One region of the Arthrobacter sp. R4-81 genome, then DNA from elsewhere that is predicted to be linked to it. Evidence: predicted binding sites of a transcription regulator. Region 1 holds the regulator's gene; the other holds the start of a gene.
What was found. The regulator HrcA, encoded in region 1, represses chaperone genes, less so after heat shock. The targets are predictions, from matches to a motif close to TTNGCACTCGNNNNNNNCGAGTGCNAA.

Region 1 (6,401 bases):
CCACCGCCGTTCCAAGAATACTGGTTTCCGGCCGGCTTCGCGGGGTAGCCCCACGAAGCCGGTTGCTATGGAGCCGTCAGGAAATCGATGACCTCTTCCACACGGCCCAAAAGGGATGCTTCAAGATCGGCATAGGTACGTACTGCTCCGAGGAGTTTCTGCCACCCGAGGCCGATGTCTTCCTTGGTTGAGTGGGGCCAGCCGAAGGCGGCCAGAATACCTGTCTTCCAGTCCATTCCCCGGGGGATAGCAGGCCACTGCTCGATCCCGAGGACGCCGGGTCGGATTGCCTGCCAGACGTCAACGTAGGGATGTCCGACAATAAGCACGTTGCCTGCCGCCCCGGGGGACGACATTACCGATTGTGCGATCCGGGACTCCTTGGAACCGTCAACCAGGTGGTCCACCAGCACCCCGAGACGCCGGTTGGGCCCGGGCTGGAACGCCGCCACTGCCCCTGCCAGGTCATCAATGCCGTGGAGGGGTTCCACGACGATTCCTTCGATCCTGAGGTCGTCACCCCAAACCTTCTCCACGAGTTCGGCGTCGTGCTTTCCTTCGACCCAGATGCGGCTTGCTTTCGCGACCTGTGCACGATGGCCCTCCACGCGCACCGAGCCGGATGCTGTCCTTTGAGGACCGGCGGAAGCAGCGCTTTTGCGGGGCGCCGGCGGAAGGAGGCGGATGGGTTGACCGTCCAGCAGGAAACCGAAGCCCAGCCGGAAGGACCGTGACTTTCCCCTCCGGTCCTCGAGGGCCACAAGGTGCATGCCACCGGACTTTTCGACCCTTGTCACGGCGCCTACCCACCCTGACTGGACGTCCTCAAGGACCATTCCCCGTTCCACCGGAACGCCAGGGAGTTCACGTTTGGCGGGGGCAGTGATGTCCTGCGGGCCCCAGTCCTGGTAAGTCATCGCCACTCTGCTTTTCAGTCGGAATCCGCTCGTGGCTTCTGGAATCTGCACGCGCCGGTTCACTGCCGGAGTTTCGCCGGGAGCGGTACCAATGCTAACAACGCGTTGAGTCATATTAGACTGGTTAGCACTGAGGCATGTCGAGTGCTAACTGCCGCACAGGAGATCGGAGGTGGACAGTGAGTGAACCACGCAAACTTGAAGTGCTGCGTGCCATCGTGGAGGACTATGTCCATTCACGTGAACCGGTGGGCTCAAAAGCTCTCGTGGAACGGCACCATCTCGGTGTGTCCAGCGCGACCATCCGTAACGACATGGCTGCATTGGAAGATGAAGGCCTCATTACCGCACCCCACACGAGCGCCGGCCGTATACCCACCGACAAGGGCTACCGGCTGTTTGTGGACCAGATTTCTGCCGTCAAGCCTCTCTCACAGGCAGAACGGCGGGCCATCCAGTCTCTCCTCGAGGGATCCGACGACCTCGACGACGTCCTGGAGCGTACCGTCCGTCTGCTGTCACAGCTGACCAACCAGGTCGCCGTCGTGCAGTATCCGCATCTGAGCCGGGCACTGGTGCGCCACATCGAATTTGTCCTGTTGGCGCCGCGGCAGGTCCTGATCGTACTGATTGCTGATACCGGGAAAGTAGACCAAAGGGTTATCGATGCGGGGCAGGATCTGGGCGATGAAGCCTTGGCTGCCCTGCGGACCCGTTTCCTCATGGGCCTGTCCGGTACGCCCCTGAGTCAGCTGCCCCACGTTCTCCCCAGCGTGGTTGCCTCCTGCGAACCGTCCCGCCGCAACGTTGCGCAGGCTCTGGCTCGGGGACTGGAAGGACTCGCCCACAGCAGCCGCGAAGAACGTATGGTCATGGCCGGCACAGCCAACCTTGCCAGATCCAACGTCGATTTTCCCCTGAGTATCGGCCCCGTTCTGGAGGCGCTCGAGGAACAGGTGGTGATGTTGCGGCTGCTGAGCGAGATGGCCCAGGATCCCCGTGGGGTTACCGTGAGCATCGGCCGCGAAAACCCGTACGACGGCCTGGCCGAGGCCTCCGTTGTGGCCACTGGCTACGGGCCGGACTCCAGTTCCAAGATCGGCGTTCTCGGCCCGACACGCATGGATTACCCCACCAGCATGGCTGCTGTCAGGGCAGTCGCCCGGTATCTTTCCAGGATCCTCGGCCCTGGCGGCTGATCGTCCCACGAGATTTCTGCGCCCGCATCCAGGGCGCCGCGTTCCTAGACAGCGCGTTCGTATCACAGGCAGTACAACCAGGAAGAGACACAAACTTTGAGCAGCCATTACGACGTCCTTGGAGTCTCGCCGGAGGCTACCGGCGAGGAAATCAAGAAGGCCTACCGCAAGCTTGCCCGCACCCTGCACCCGGACGTGAATCCTGGTCCTGATGCCTCCGACAAGTTCAAGGCAGTGACCCACGCGTATGAAGTGCTGTCGGACCCGCAAAAACGGCGGGTGTATGACACCACAGGTAACGAGAACGGTACGGACAACGGCTTCGGCGGCGGCTACGCGGGCCAGGGCTTCGCTTTCCAAGACATTTTCGACACCTTCTTCGGCGCCGGCGGTTCAGCAGGACCTGCCTCCCGCGTGCGCCGGGGGCAGGACGCGCTCATCAGCGTGCGCATCGACCTGCGGGATGCAGTATTCGGTGTGAACAAAAAGCTCGAAGTCGACACCGCTGTAACCTGCCCGAGCTGCGAGGGCTCGTGCTGCCGCCCCGGCACTCACCCGGTCCGCTGCGACATCTGTGGCGGAAGCGGACAAGTGCAGCGTGCCGTGCGCTCCATTTTGGGACAGGTCATGACCGCTGCTCCCTGTGGCTCCTGCGAAGGCTTCGGGACGATCATCAAGGACCCCTGCAACGAGTGCAACGGCCAAGGCCGGATCCGTAGCCGCCGTTCCATGACCGTCAAGGTTCCGGCGGGCGTGGCCACGGGTACAAGGATCCAGTTGTCCGGCCAAGGAGAAGCAGGTCCAGCCGGCGGCCCCTCTGGCGATCTGTACGTGGAGATCAGGGTCAACGCAGACTCCACCTACCTGCGTGAAGGCGACGACCTTCATGCCACCCTCAATATCCCCATGACTGCTGCTGCCCTTGGCACCGAAATCACCCTTGAGACCTTCGACGGTGAGCAGGAGATCGACGTCAAGGCCGGGACTCAGTCCGGCGAGATCATTACGCTCCGCGGCCTGGGAGTCACCCACCTTCGGGGATACGGCCGCGGGGACCTCAAGGTGCACCTGCAGGTTGAAACACCGACGCGCCTGGATCCTGCACAGGAAGAGTTGCTCAGGAAGCTGGCCAAGCTGCGGGGGGAACAGTTCACCGAGGGCAAACTGGCCGCCAGCGGCGGGGTTTTCGCGAAACTGCGGGACCGGCTCGGTAACCTGTAGCAGTGAGCAACCCGGTCTTTTTTACCCCCGCAGGAACCCTCGACGGACAACAACCGGGTTCACACTTTATTCTCGAGGGACCTGAAGCCCGTCACGCTGTCACAGTCAAACGGCTGGCGGTGGGGGAGCCTGTAGATATTGCGGATGGTTCCGGAAAACGCATGACCGGAATAGTCACCGCCGCCGCTCCAGCCGAGCTGACCGTGGAATGCAGGACCCTGGAGGTTGAGGACCCGCCCGGTATCCGGCTGACCCTTGTGCAGGCACTGGCAAAGGGGGACCGCGATGAGCTTGCAGCGGAAACCGCCACCGAGCTGGGAATTGATGCTGTTATTCCCTGGCAGGCCGAACGCTCGATTGTTCGCTGGAAAGGCGAGCGTGCGGCTAAGGCCCATGCCAAATGGCAATCAGTGGTTACGGCGGCAGCCAAGCAGGCACGACGGGCGTGGATCCCCGAAGTACGCGACGCCGTTGACACTGCCGGTCTGCAGCGGACTGTCGCGGCGGCTGATCTCGCCATCATCCTCCATGAGGATGCTGTGCGGCCCCTGCGGCAAGTCCTGGAAACGTGGCGCAATTCCAACTCCGGCCGGGAAGCCGGAGATGGTGACGTTGATGGTGACGGGGCCAGGGAAGTGCTGCTGATTGTCGGCCCGGAAGGCGGAATCAGCCCGCGGGAAGTGACAAAGCTGTGCGATGCCGGGGCAGTAACCGCCTTGCTTGGCCATCATGTGTTGCGTTCCTCCACGGCGGGCCCGGCCGCTACCGTCCTGGCCAGCGATGTGCTGGGCCGCTGGTAGCAACAGCCTTTGAATGGCAGCGGCTTAGTGGAGGCACTGCCTTAGCGGACAATAAAGCCGCGGCTGTCCACACTGACTTCGGAATCGCCTTGCGCGGACAGGATCTGGGACACCCGAAGTTCGTATTTGCCCGGGCCCAGGTTCACTGACAAAGCAAAGATCCCCGATTGGGAAGGATCGGCGGAGGCGGTGACTTCCCCGCTGAGATATGACGTTTTGTCGCTGTTTCCCTCCACCCGGAGGATGCGCCAGCGCAGCTTGTTGCCGGGACTGGTGCTTCGCCCGTTGATCTTCACAACGCCCTCCGGAAGTTCAGTTCCTTCCTGGGGATCGATGATCCAGACAGGGGCTACCATTCCTGTGCTCCGGGACATGGGAGCACCCAGCCTGACGTGGTCAAAGCCCAGATAGCCGGTATGGCCGTCCACGAGCACCACAACCTGAAGCTGCTGATTGCTGTCAATGAGTCCGGCGCTGGCTCCTGCTGCCGTCGCCGTGTATACAAGCTGCTGGATTGCGCGATCGGCCGTGTCGGCATCAAGGTTGCTGTTGAACGCATCAGCGGAAACGTCCACGGTTATGACGTTTTTCCCCGAAATGGAAGTGGCCAGCTCCTTCGGATTTTGCCACGGCGTGAAAAAGTCAGGGTCCAGGGGTTCTTCCGACATCATGGCCCGGAGGGCACTCGTCACAGGGTTTTCCTGGGAGGGGACATCCCGGAACTCGCGGTAAAGAAAGAAGTCGTCATTGCTTCGGCCCACCCAGTAGACGGGAGCCTTGTTGGATGCATTTGTTGTCTCGAGGGGGGCGCTTGTGGTGGGCAGCTCGCCCGTCGCCGGAGCCGACGTCGACACGGCCGCGTTACCGCCGTCGGTGGGGCCCGGCTGGGGATCGGCAATACAACCGGACAGGGCCAAGGCGGCCCCAAGCACAAGCGGCAGGAGGGCAGCGCGAACATGCCCCTTCCCTGTCGGGTGCTTCTCCATTGGTCGGCTCTTTCCCATAGTTCTTTCTGCGGCGGCGGGTGCGTGAAGTGTGCGCCGTTTACCGCCATTTCCAGCATTACACACGGGCGTCCGCTGCCTCTCAGGATTACCGTCCGGGCCGGCAACTGCAACGGGAACGATATGAGGACGATACGAAGTTGATACCTAATTGCGGGAACACGTCACGGAACTGTAGCCGCGGTCACTTCAGGGCTGCGTGAGGGACGCGTCTCTGGCGTAAGATAAGAAGACTCGGCTGAGCCGGGAGTTGCCGACCCAACGAATCCAAACTGGAGGGGACCAGAGGCCCGCGGGCCATCATTATGACTGAAGCAGCGAACGGAAGGTCCCGGACCAGCGCCGGCGAACGGACCCCCAGCGAATTTCCCCACACCCTTCCGGGCATCCGGACAGAGGTCATTGTTTTTGAGAACTCAGAACAGATGGTTCAGTCACTCGGCAGCCATGACGAAGCCCTGCGTTTCATCGAGGACCAGTTTCCCGGCGTCGACTTCCACGTCCGCGGTAATGAGTTGTCTTTCAGCGGACCCGCAGATGACGTTCCGCGGATCCTCCGTCTCCTGAACGAAGTCAACGGCCTGGTGGCCAGGGGAACGGTGATCACGCCGGCAGTCCTCCAGCAGCTCGTTACCCTGCTCCGGAGCCAGTCGCTGCAGAACCCTGTTGAGGTGCTGACCCACAACATCCTCTCAAGCAGGGGGAGGACCATCAGGCCGAAGACCCTGAACCAGAAAAACTACGTGGATGCCATAGACGCCAACACCGTGATTTTCGGGATCGGACCGGCGGGTACGGGCAAGACGTATCTGGCCATGGCCAAGGCGGTCCAGGCGCTTCAGCAGAAAGAAGTCACCCGGATCATTCTGACCAGACCTGCCGTGGAGGCAGGGGAGCGGCTGGGATTCCTTCCCGGGACCCTCAGCGACAAGATCGATCCGTACCTGCGCCCCCTCTACGACGCCCTGCACGACATGATCGACCCCGAGTCCATCCCCCGGCTCATGGCTGCGGGCACCATCGAAGTTGCGCCCCTGGCGTACATGCGCGGGCGCACACTCAATGACGCCTTCATCATTCTTGACGAGGCACAGAACACCACCCCTGAGCAGATGAAGATGTTCCTCACCCGCCTCGGCTTCGGCTCCAAAATGGTGGTGACTGGAGACGTCACCCAGGTGGACCTTCCGTTCGGCACCCGTTCAGGGCTGCGGATCGTCGAAGAGATCCTGCACGGCATCGATGACGTCAACTTCTCGG
Region 2 (6,401 bases), 720 kb from region 1:
TATCGCCCAGCTTGACCAGCAGTTTCGAACTGAGAATCCTGTCGACGCCCAGGACGCTCCCGGTTTGGCCGGCCGCAATGACACAGGCCGCAGCGAGCGTTGGCCAAAGTGCTGCCACACCGGGAAAGGCAGCCTGCACATTGAGCAGGATGCCACAGGCCAGCATGGCAAGAATACCCAGCCAGCCCAGCACGATGCGGACCTTCCGGGGAAGGCGCAGTCCCGGGAGTATGAGGGCCACAATCGTCCCCAATGCGAACTCCCACAGCCGGGCCCCTGTGTCAAAGTACGCCTGCGCCTGGTTGGTGGCGGTGAAGTGGATGGAATAAGCCAGTGAAACCACAAAAATGGCGCCGAAGACATAAACAAGAAGAGGGCGGTAGTGCAGCCGGTATCTCTTGGCCGCCCAGGCCGCGAAGACAAAGATCAGCGGCCAAAGAATAAAGACCTGCCCTTGGATGGACAGTGACCAGAAATGCTGAAGGGGGCTGGCGATGCTGTGGTCTGTTGCGTAGTAGTCCACAGCCTGGCTCTGAAGCAGCCAGTTCTCCGTGTAGGACAACGACGCCCAGCCCTGGTGGATGATATCCAGCCACCGCGTGCGGGGAAGGAGCAGAAATGTGGCCACCAGAGTCACAACAATGACTGTCACAGCAGCCGGGAGAAGCCTGCGGAAAAGGTGCAGCCAGTGCTTCAGTAGGCTCACGGGAACCCGTTGTTCGTACCGTGCCACGAACTGCAGCGTCATCAGGAAGGCTGAGATGAGCAAGAAGACATCAACACCGCCCGAAACCCGGCCGAACCACACGTGGTAGCTGACCACCATGAGCACTGCCAACGACCGCAGGCCCTGTATTTCCGGGCGGAAATTAGATTTTCGACGCACGTCCGGAACACCGTTTTGATGGCGTGGCGGCATCACGGTTCTCGCAACAGACACAGAAAAACCCTTCAGAGCGCCTAATCAAAACATCTATGTTACCGATTCGTGACCTTTAGTACCAATCGGCAGTATGGGCCGCCTTGCCCCGGGAGCCATTAGTTCACATTTTTCTGGGAAAAGACAAAACATTTCTTGAGGAATACGGTCATGAAATTCCTCGAATCAGCTATAGAAAGTAGGCTTAGTATCCGCGAAGGAAGTGATATTCAGAAAGGATCAGCTGATGAGCGAACACCAGGACGATGGGCAGGGATTGGTTGTACCGGACCCGTCGGCGGTGCGTGAGGACATCCCGGGCGACTCCGGAGACGAAGCCAATGTGATCCGGTTCAGCGAGGAGCAGGCGCTGATCGAGGAACAGGCAGGCGGCGTCCAGCCGGAGCGTTACGACGTTCCATCCGATGAGCCCGGCATGGATGAGGCCCGCGGAGATCTGGACCTCCCCGACGAAACCGGTTCCAGCACTGCCGATGACAGCAGTGACGATCCGATGCACGGCGGCGCAATGGAGTAGCAGGGCAGCGGAGTAGCGGAGAACAGCAAAAAGCTCCGGCCAGGAGTTCCTGGCCGGAGCTTTTTGTGCGAACTGCGGGTTCAGCTAGTGCTTGTGGCCTGCGTGTTCTTCTTCTTCTGCAGGCTTCTCGACAACAAGGGTCTCGGTGGTGAGGACCAGTGCCGCGATGGATGCTGCGTTACGGAGTGCTGCGCGGGTCACCTTGACGGGGTCAATGACACCGGCAGCGATAAGGTCTTCGTACTGCCCGGACTTGGCGTTGAACCCGTGGTGGAGTTCTGCCTCAGCCACCTTGGCGACCACAACGTAGCCGTCGAAGCCGGCGTTCTGAGCGATCCAACGCAGCGGCTGGACCAGGGCACGGCGCACGATGCCAACAGCAGCGGCTGCGTCGCCCTCGAGTGCCTGGACGGCCGGGTCCTCATCCAACGCCTTCAGGGCGTGGATCAGAGCGGAACCGCCACCGGCAACAATGCCTTCTTCAAGAGCAGCGCGCGTGGAGGAGACAGCATCCTCGATGCGGTGCTTCTTTTCCTTCAGCTCAACCTCGGTGGCTGCACCGACCTTGATAACTCCGATGCCGCCGGCCAGCTTGGCGAGGCGCTCCTGCAGCTTTTCCTTGTCCCAGTCGGAGTCGGTGCGGGTAAGCTCGGCGCGCAGCTGGGAAACCCGTGCCGCGACATCCTCAGCCGTTCCGGCGCCATCGACAATGGTGGTGTTGTCCTTGGTAACCGTGATGCGGCGGGCCGTACCCAGAACCTCGAGGCCAACAGTGTCCAGGCTCAGGCCAAGCTCCGGGGAGACTACCTGGGCACCGGTCAGGGTGGCGATGTCCTGAAGCATTGCCTTGCGGCGGTCGCCGAAGCCAGGAGCCTTGACGGCAACCACGTTCAGGGTGCCGCGGATGCGGTTGACGATCAGGGTGGACAATGCCTCGCCGTCGACGTCTTCAGCGATGATGAAGAGCGGCTTGGAGCTCTGCAGTGCCTTCTCCAGCAGCGGCAGGAAATCCTGTACCGAGGAGATCTTGCCCTGGTTGATCAGGATCAGTGCGTCTTCGAGGACAGCTTCCTGGCGTTCCGCGTCAGTGACGAAGTACGGGGAGAGGTAGCCCTTGTCGAACTGCATGCCCTCGGTGAGGACCAGCTCCGTCTGGGTGGTGGAAGATTCTTCAATGGTGATCACACCATCCTTGCCAACCTTGCCGAATGCTTCAGCCAGGAGTTCGCCAACCTCGTCGCTCTGGGCCGAGATGGCTGCAACGTTGGCCACCTGGGTTCCCTCGACAGGCCGGGCGTTCTCGAGCAGACGGGCGGCGACGGCCTCAACCGAGACCTCGATGCCGCGCTTGATCTGGCCGGGAGCAGCGCCGGCAGCAACGTTGCGCAGGCCCTCCTTGACCAGGGCCTGGGCCAGGACGGTCGCAGTGGTGGTGCCGTCGCCGGCGACATCGTTCGTCTTGGTGGCGACTTCCTTGGCCAGCTGGGCACCAAGGTTTTCGTAGGGGTCATCCAATTCGACTTCGCGGGCGATGGTCACGCCGTCGTTGGTGATGGTGGGGGCTCCCCACTTCTTGTCCAAAACAACGTTGCGGCCACGCGGGCCCAGCGTCACCTTGACGGTATTGGCGAGCTTGTCGATGCCGGCTTCGAGCGACCGGCGGGCAGCGTCATTAAACGCAAGCTGCTTTGCCATGGTTGTGTCCTTTCAAAGACAGAAACCCCGCGCTGCTGACCGTCAGACAAGTCAGCTGCGCGGGGTCCAAGAGAGTTACTTAACGACGATCGCCAGAACGTCGCGAGCGGACAGCACGAGGTACTCGGTGCCGCTGTGCTTGACTTCGGTTCCGCCGTACTTCGAGTAGATTACGACGTCGCCTTCAGCGACATCGAGGGGAACGCGGTTGCCGTTGTCGTCAAAGCGGCCGGGGCCTACTGCAACAACTTCGCCTTCCTGCGGCTTCTCCTGTGCGGAGTCCGGGATGACCAGGCCGGAAGCCGTGGTCTGCTCGGCTTCGAGCGGGCGGACAACAATACGATCCTCAAGAGGCTTAATAGAGACCGACACTCGGACCTCTCCTTTTCGTCAGCAAATTCATGGACAGTAAAACTGTGCCTTTGGCTGGCAAACCGTCGTCGCGGGTGCCGGCAGCAGCCGGGCTGGCAGTTCTTCATGTGTTAGCACCCTCCTAGGGAGAGTGCTAATGAAGACTCTATGTAACCGTTAGCACTCGGTCAAGGCGAGTGCTAAGAATTTCGTCGGAAGTGAACACTCTTGGCCGCCTTTTACCCGGTGGGCTAGGAGTCCGCCAGATCGTCGAATCCGAGGTTCTCACCGTTATCTTCCCTGTTCTGCGGCGAGTTCCGGCTACGGAACAAGACTATGGCTGCTGCAACCGCCGTTGCAGCAGAGGCGATCAGGACAACAACACCGCCAACCCGGACAGCTGAGTAGAGCTCCCGGATGTCCCTGGCTTCATCGCTGGGATCATTGATGTTCTTGCCGCCCACCGAGTAGACGGTGGCGTTGAAAGTATCGAGAGCGAAAATGACGGCGAGCAGTGCGAGGCTGATGATGACGATGGCGGCTGCCGCTATGAGGGCCGGCCGGGCGTACTTGACGATGCCGTCAGCGGGAATCTGGTCATTTGCGGCTGCCTGCGGTTCTTCATGCTCTTCCATGTCTTCAACCCTAGCGGGGCCACCACCGAGTCATGGCCTCCACTAGGGTTGACTGCATGGCTGACGCAACACAGGACCTTATCGCCCCACTGCTGACCAGCGAGGGGTGGGAACTGTTGGCCTCTCTGGGTCCCTACCGCGAAGCGGAGGCGTTCCAGCAGAATGCGGCGCTTCGAAAAGCCGGGCACTCCCCCGCCCTCGTCTCTGCTGTCCTTACCCAATCGCGCCTTCGAACCAAGGCGGAAGGCAAATTCGGCGAGTTTGCCCGTCAGATGATCTTCACACCCGCCGGACTGGAGCAATCCACGCGCCTCCCTGTTGCCGCGCGCCACGCCGAACGGTTTCTCAGGGCCGGCATCAGGCATGTGGCGGACCTCGGCTGCGGTCTTGGGGCGGACTCCATGGCCCTTGCATCGCTGGACATTCGCGTTACTGCGGTGGAGCAGGATGAAACAACCGCAGCCTGCGCCACCATGAACCTCATTCCGTTCCCGAACGCCACGGTGGTCCATGCCGACGCCACCACGGTTTCCCTTGAAGGTATCGACGGCGTCTGGCTGGATCCGGCTCGCCGCACCACCTCCACCTCGGGAACACGGCGGATCTGGGACCCGGAGGATTTCTCACCCCCACTGTCATTCGTTGAATCGCTTGCAAAATCAGGCCGCTCTGTTGGCGTCAAGATGGGCCCTGGTATCCCGCATGGCTCTGTCCCGGCCGGATGCGAAGCCCAGTGGGTTTCGGTAGGCGGAGACGTCACGGAGGTGGCCCTCTGGTTCAACGCTGTCCGCCGCCCTGGAGTCCGACGTGCCGCTCTGCTGCTGGGTGCCCAGGGGGCCGCGGAGATTACCAGTGAGGAAGATTTCGACGGCGGTCCCGTAGCCCCTGTGGGGCCGGTCGAAGGCTACCTGTATGAACCCGATGGCGCCGTCATCCGCGCCGGCCTTGTGGCCGACGTCGCGCTTGAACTCGATGGCCATCTGGTGGATGAGCACATTGCCTACATCTGCGCTGCCGGTTTGCGTGATACACCTTTTGCCCGCGCCTACAGGATCCTGGAGGTCATGCCGTACAACGTCAAGGCATTGAAGTCATGGGTGAAAGACAACCGGATCGGCGTGCTGGACATCAAAAAGCGTGGGACCTCCGTGACGCCCGAGGAACTCCGGAAGCAATTGCTCGCCGGTGTCAAGTCCTCAGGAAAGAACGCAGCAAAGAAAACGGCCACCCTGGTTCTCACCAGGATCGGTGAGGACCGGGTGGCCATCTCGGTGGAGCCCGTTTTCTATCCTTAGTTCTGCTTATTGGCTCGGCTTACTGGGCCCGCATGAACTCCTCTGCAGCGCGCACCTGGCTATCCGTAGGCCTGATCCCGGTGTAAAGCACAAATTGCTCAAGCGCCTGGATGGTGGCAACTTCCGCGCCGGTAATAACGGTTTTGCCGGCTGCCCGGCCGGCAGCAACCAGGGGTGTCTCCGCCGGTAGCGCGACGACGTCGAAGACCACCTTTGCGGCATCGATCACCGGCTGCGGGAAGGACAGGCCGTTCGCCTCCGCTCCCCCGGCCTTGCTGCCTGCCTTACCGCCTGCCATGCCGATGGGGGTCACGTTGATGATCATGTCCGCCACGCGGGCACTGTTGACCTCAGTTGCGGGACCATCGCTGTCGCCATCGCCATCGAGCTGCGCCTGCCAGCGAAACCCGTAAAGATCGGCCAGCGAGCGTCCGGAGGTCTCATTCCGGGCAATGATGGTCACGTCCCGGAAGCCGGCGTCACGCAAGGCGGCCGCAGTGGCTTTCGCCATACCACCTGATCCCTTGAGCAGCACGGAGTAGTCGTTTGGGACGTCGTTCCCCTTCAGCAACTGTTCGATGGCTGTGTAGTCGGTGTTATACGCCGTCAGCCGGCCAGCGTCATTGACGATGGTGTTGACTGAGTCGATGGCTTTCGCGGACGGATCCATGACGTCAACCAGTTCGATGACCTCTTCCTTATAAGGCATGGAAATCGCGCAGCCCCTGATTCCCAGGCCGCGAACACCGGCGATTGCCTGGCCCAGATCCGTGGGGGCAAACGCCTTGTAGATCCAGTTCAGGCCAAGCTGCTCATACAGATGGTTGTGGAAACGCGTCCCGTTGTTGCTGGGCCGGGCCGAGAGCGAGATGCATAAGGTCATGTCTTTATTCAGAATGGGCACAGCACCATTAAACCGCTTGTAAACCGCTCGCCGTCAGCCCTGGCGGGCTTTCCGTTCCGCCTCT

Region 2: the regulator HrcA is predicted to act here: its motif matches at 3,681-3,707, upstream of groES (co-chaperone GroES).

Annotation. Positions count from the first base shown of each region.
Region 1 is NZ_CP096445.1:2,183,687-2,190,087, forward strand. Features, by position in the region: gene M1E05_RS10275 (DUF3097 domain-containing protein) at 66-917, opposite strand; gene hrcA (heat-inducible transcriptional repressor HrcA) at 1,097-2,116, shown strand; gene dnaJ (molecular chaperone DnaJ) at 2,213-3,337, shown strand; gene M1E05_RS10290 (16S rRNA (uracil(1498)-N(3))-methyltransferase) at 3,340-4,137, shown strand; gene M1E05_RS10295 (GerMN domain-containing protein) at 4,179-5,123, opposite strand; gene M1E05_RS10300 (PhoH family protein) at 5,447-6,401, shown strand, end outside.
Region 2 is NZ_CP096445.1:1,463,959-1,470,359, reverse strand. Features, by position in the region: gene M1E05_RS06965 (acyltransferase family protein) at 1-940, opposite strand, end outside; gene M1E05_RS06960 (hypothetical protein) at 1,167-1,457, shown strand; gene groL (chaperonin GroEL) at 1,542-3,152, opposite strand; gene groES (co-chaperone GroES) at 3,228-3,524, opposite strand; gene M1E05_RS06945 (hypothetical protein) at 3,755-4,138, opposite strand; gene M1E05_RS06940 (THUMP-like domain-containing protein) at 4,195-5,433, shown strand; gene M1E05_RS06935 (shikimate 5-dehydrogenase) at 5,453-6,316, opposite strand.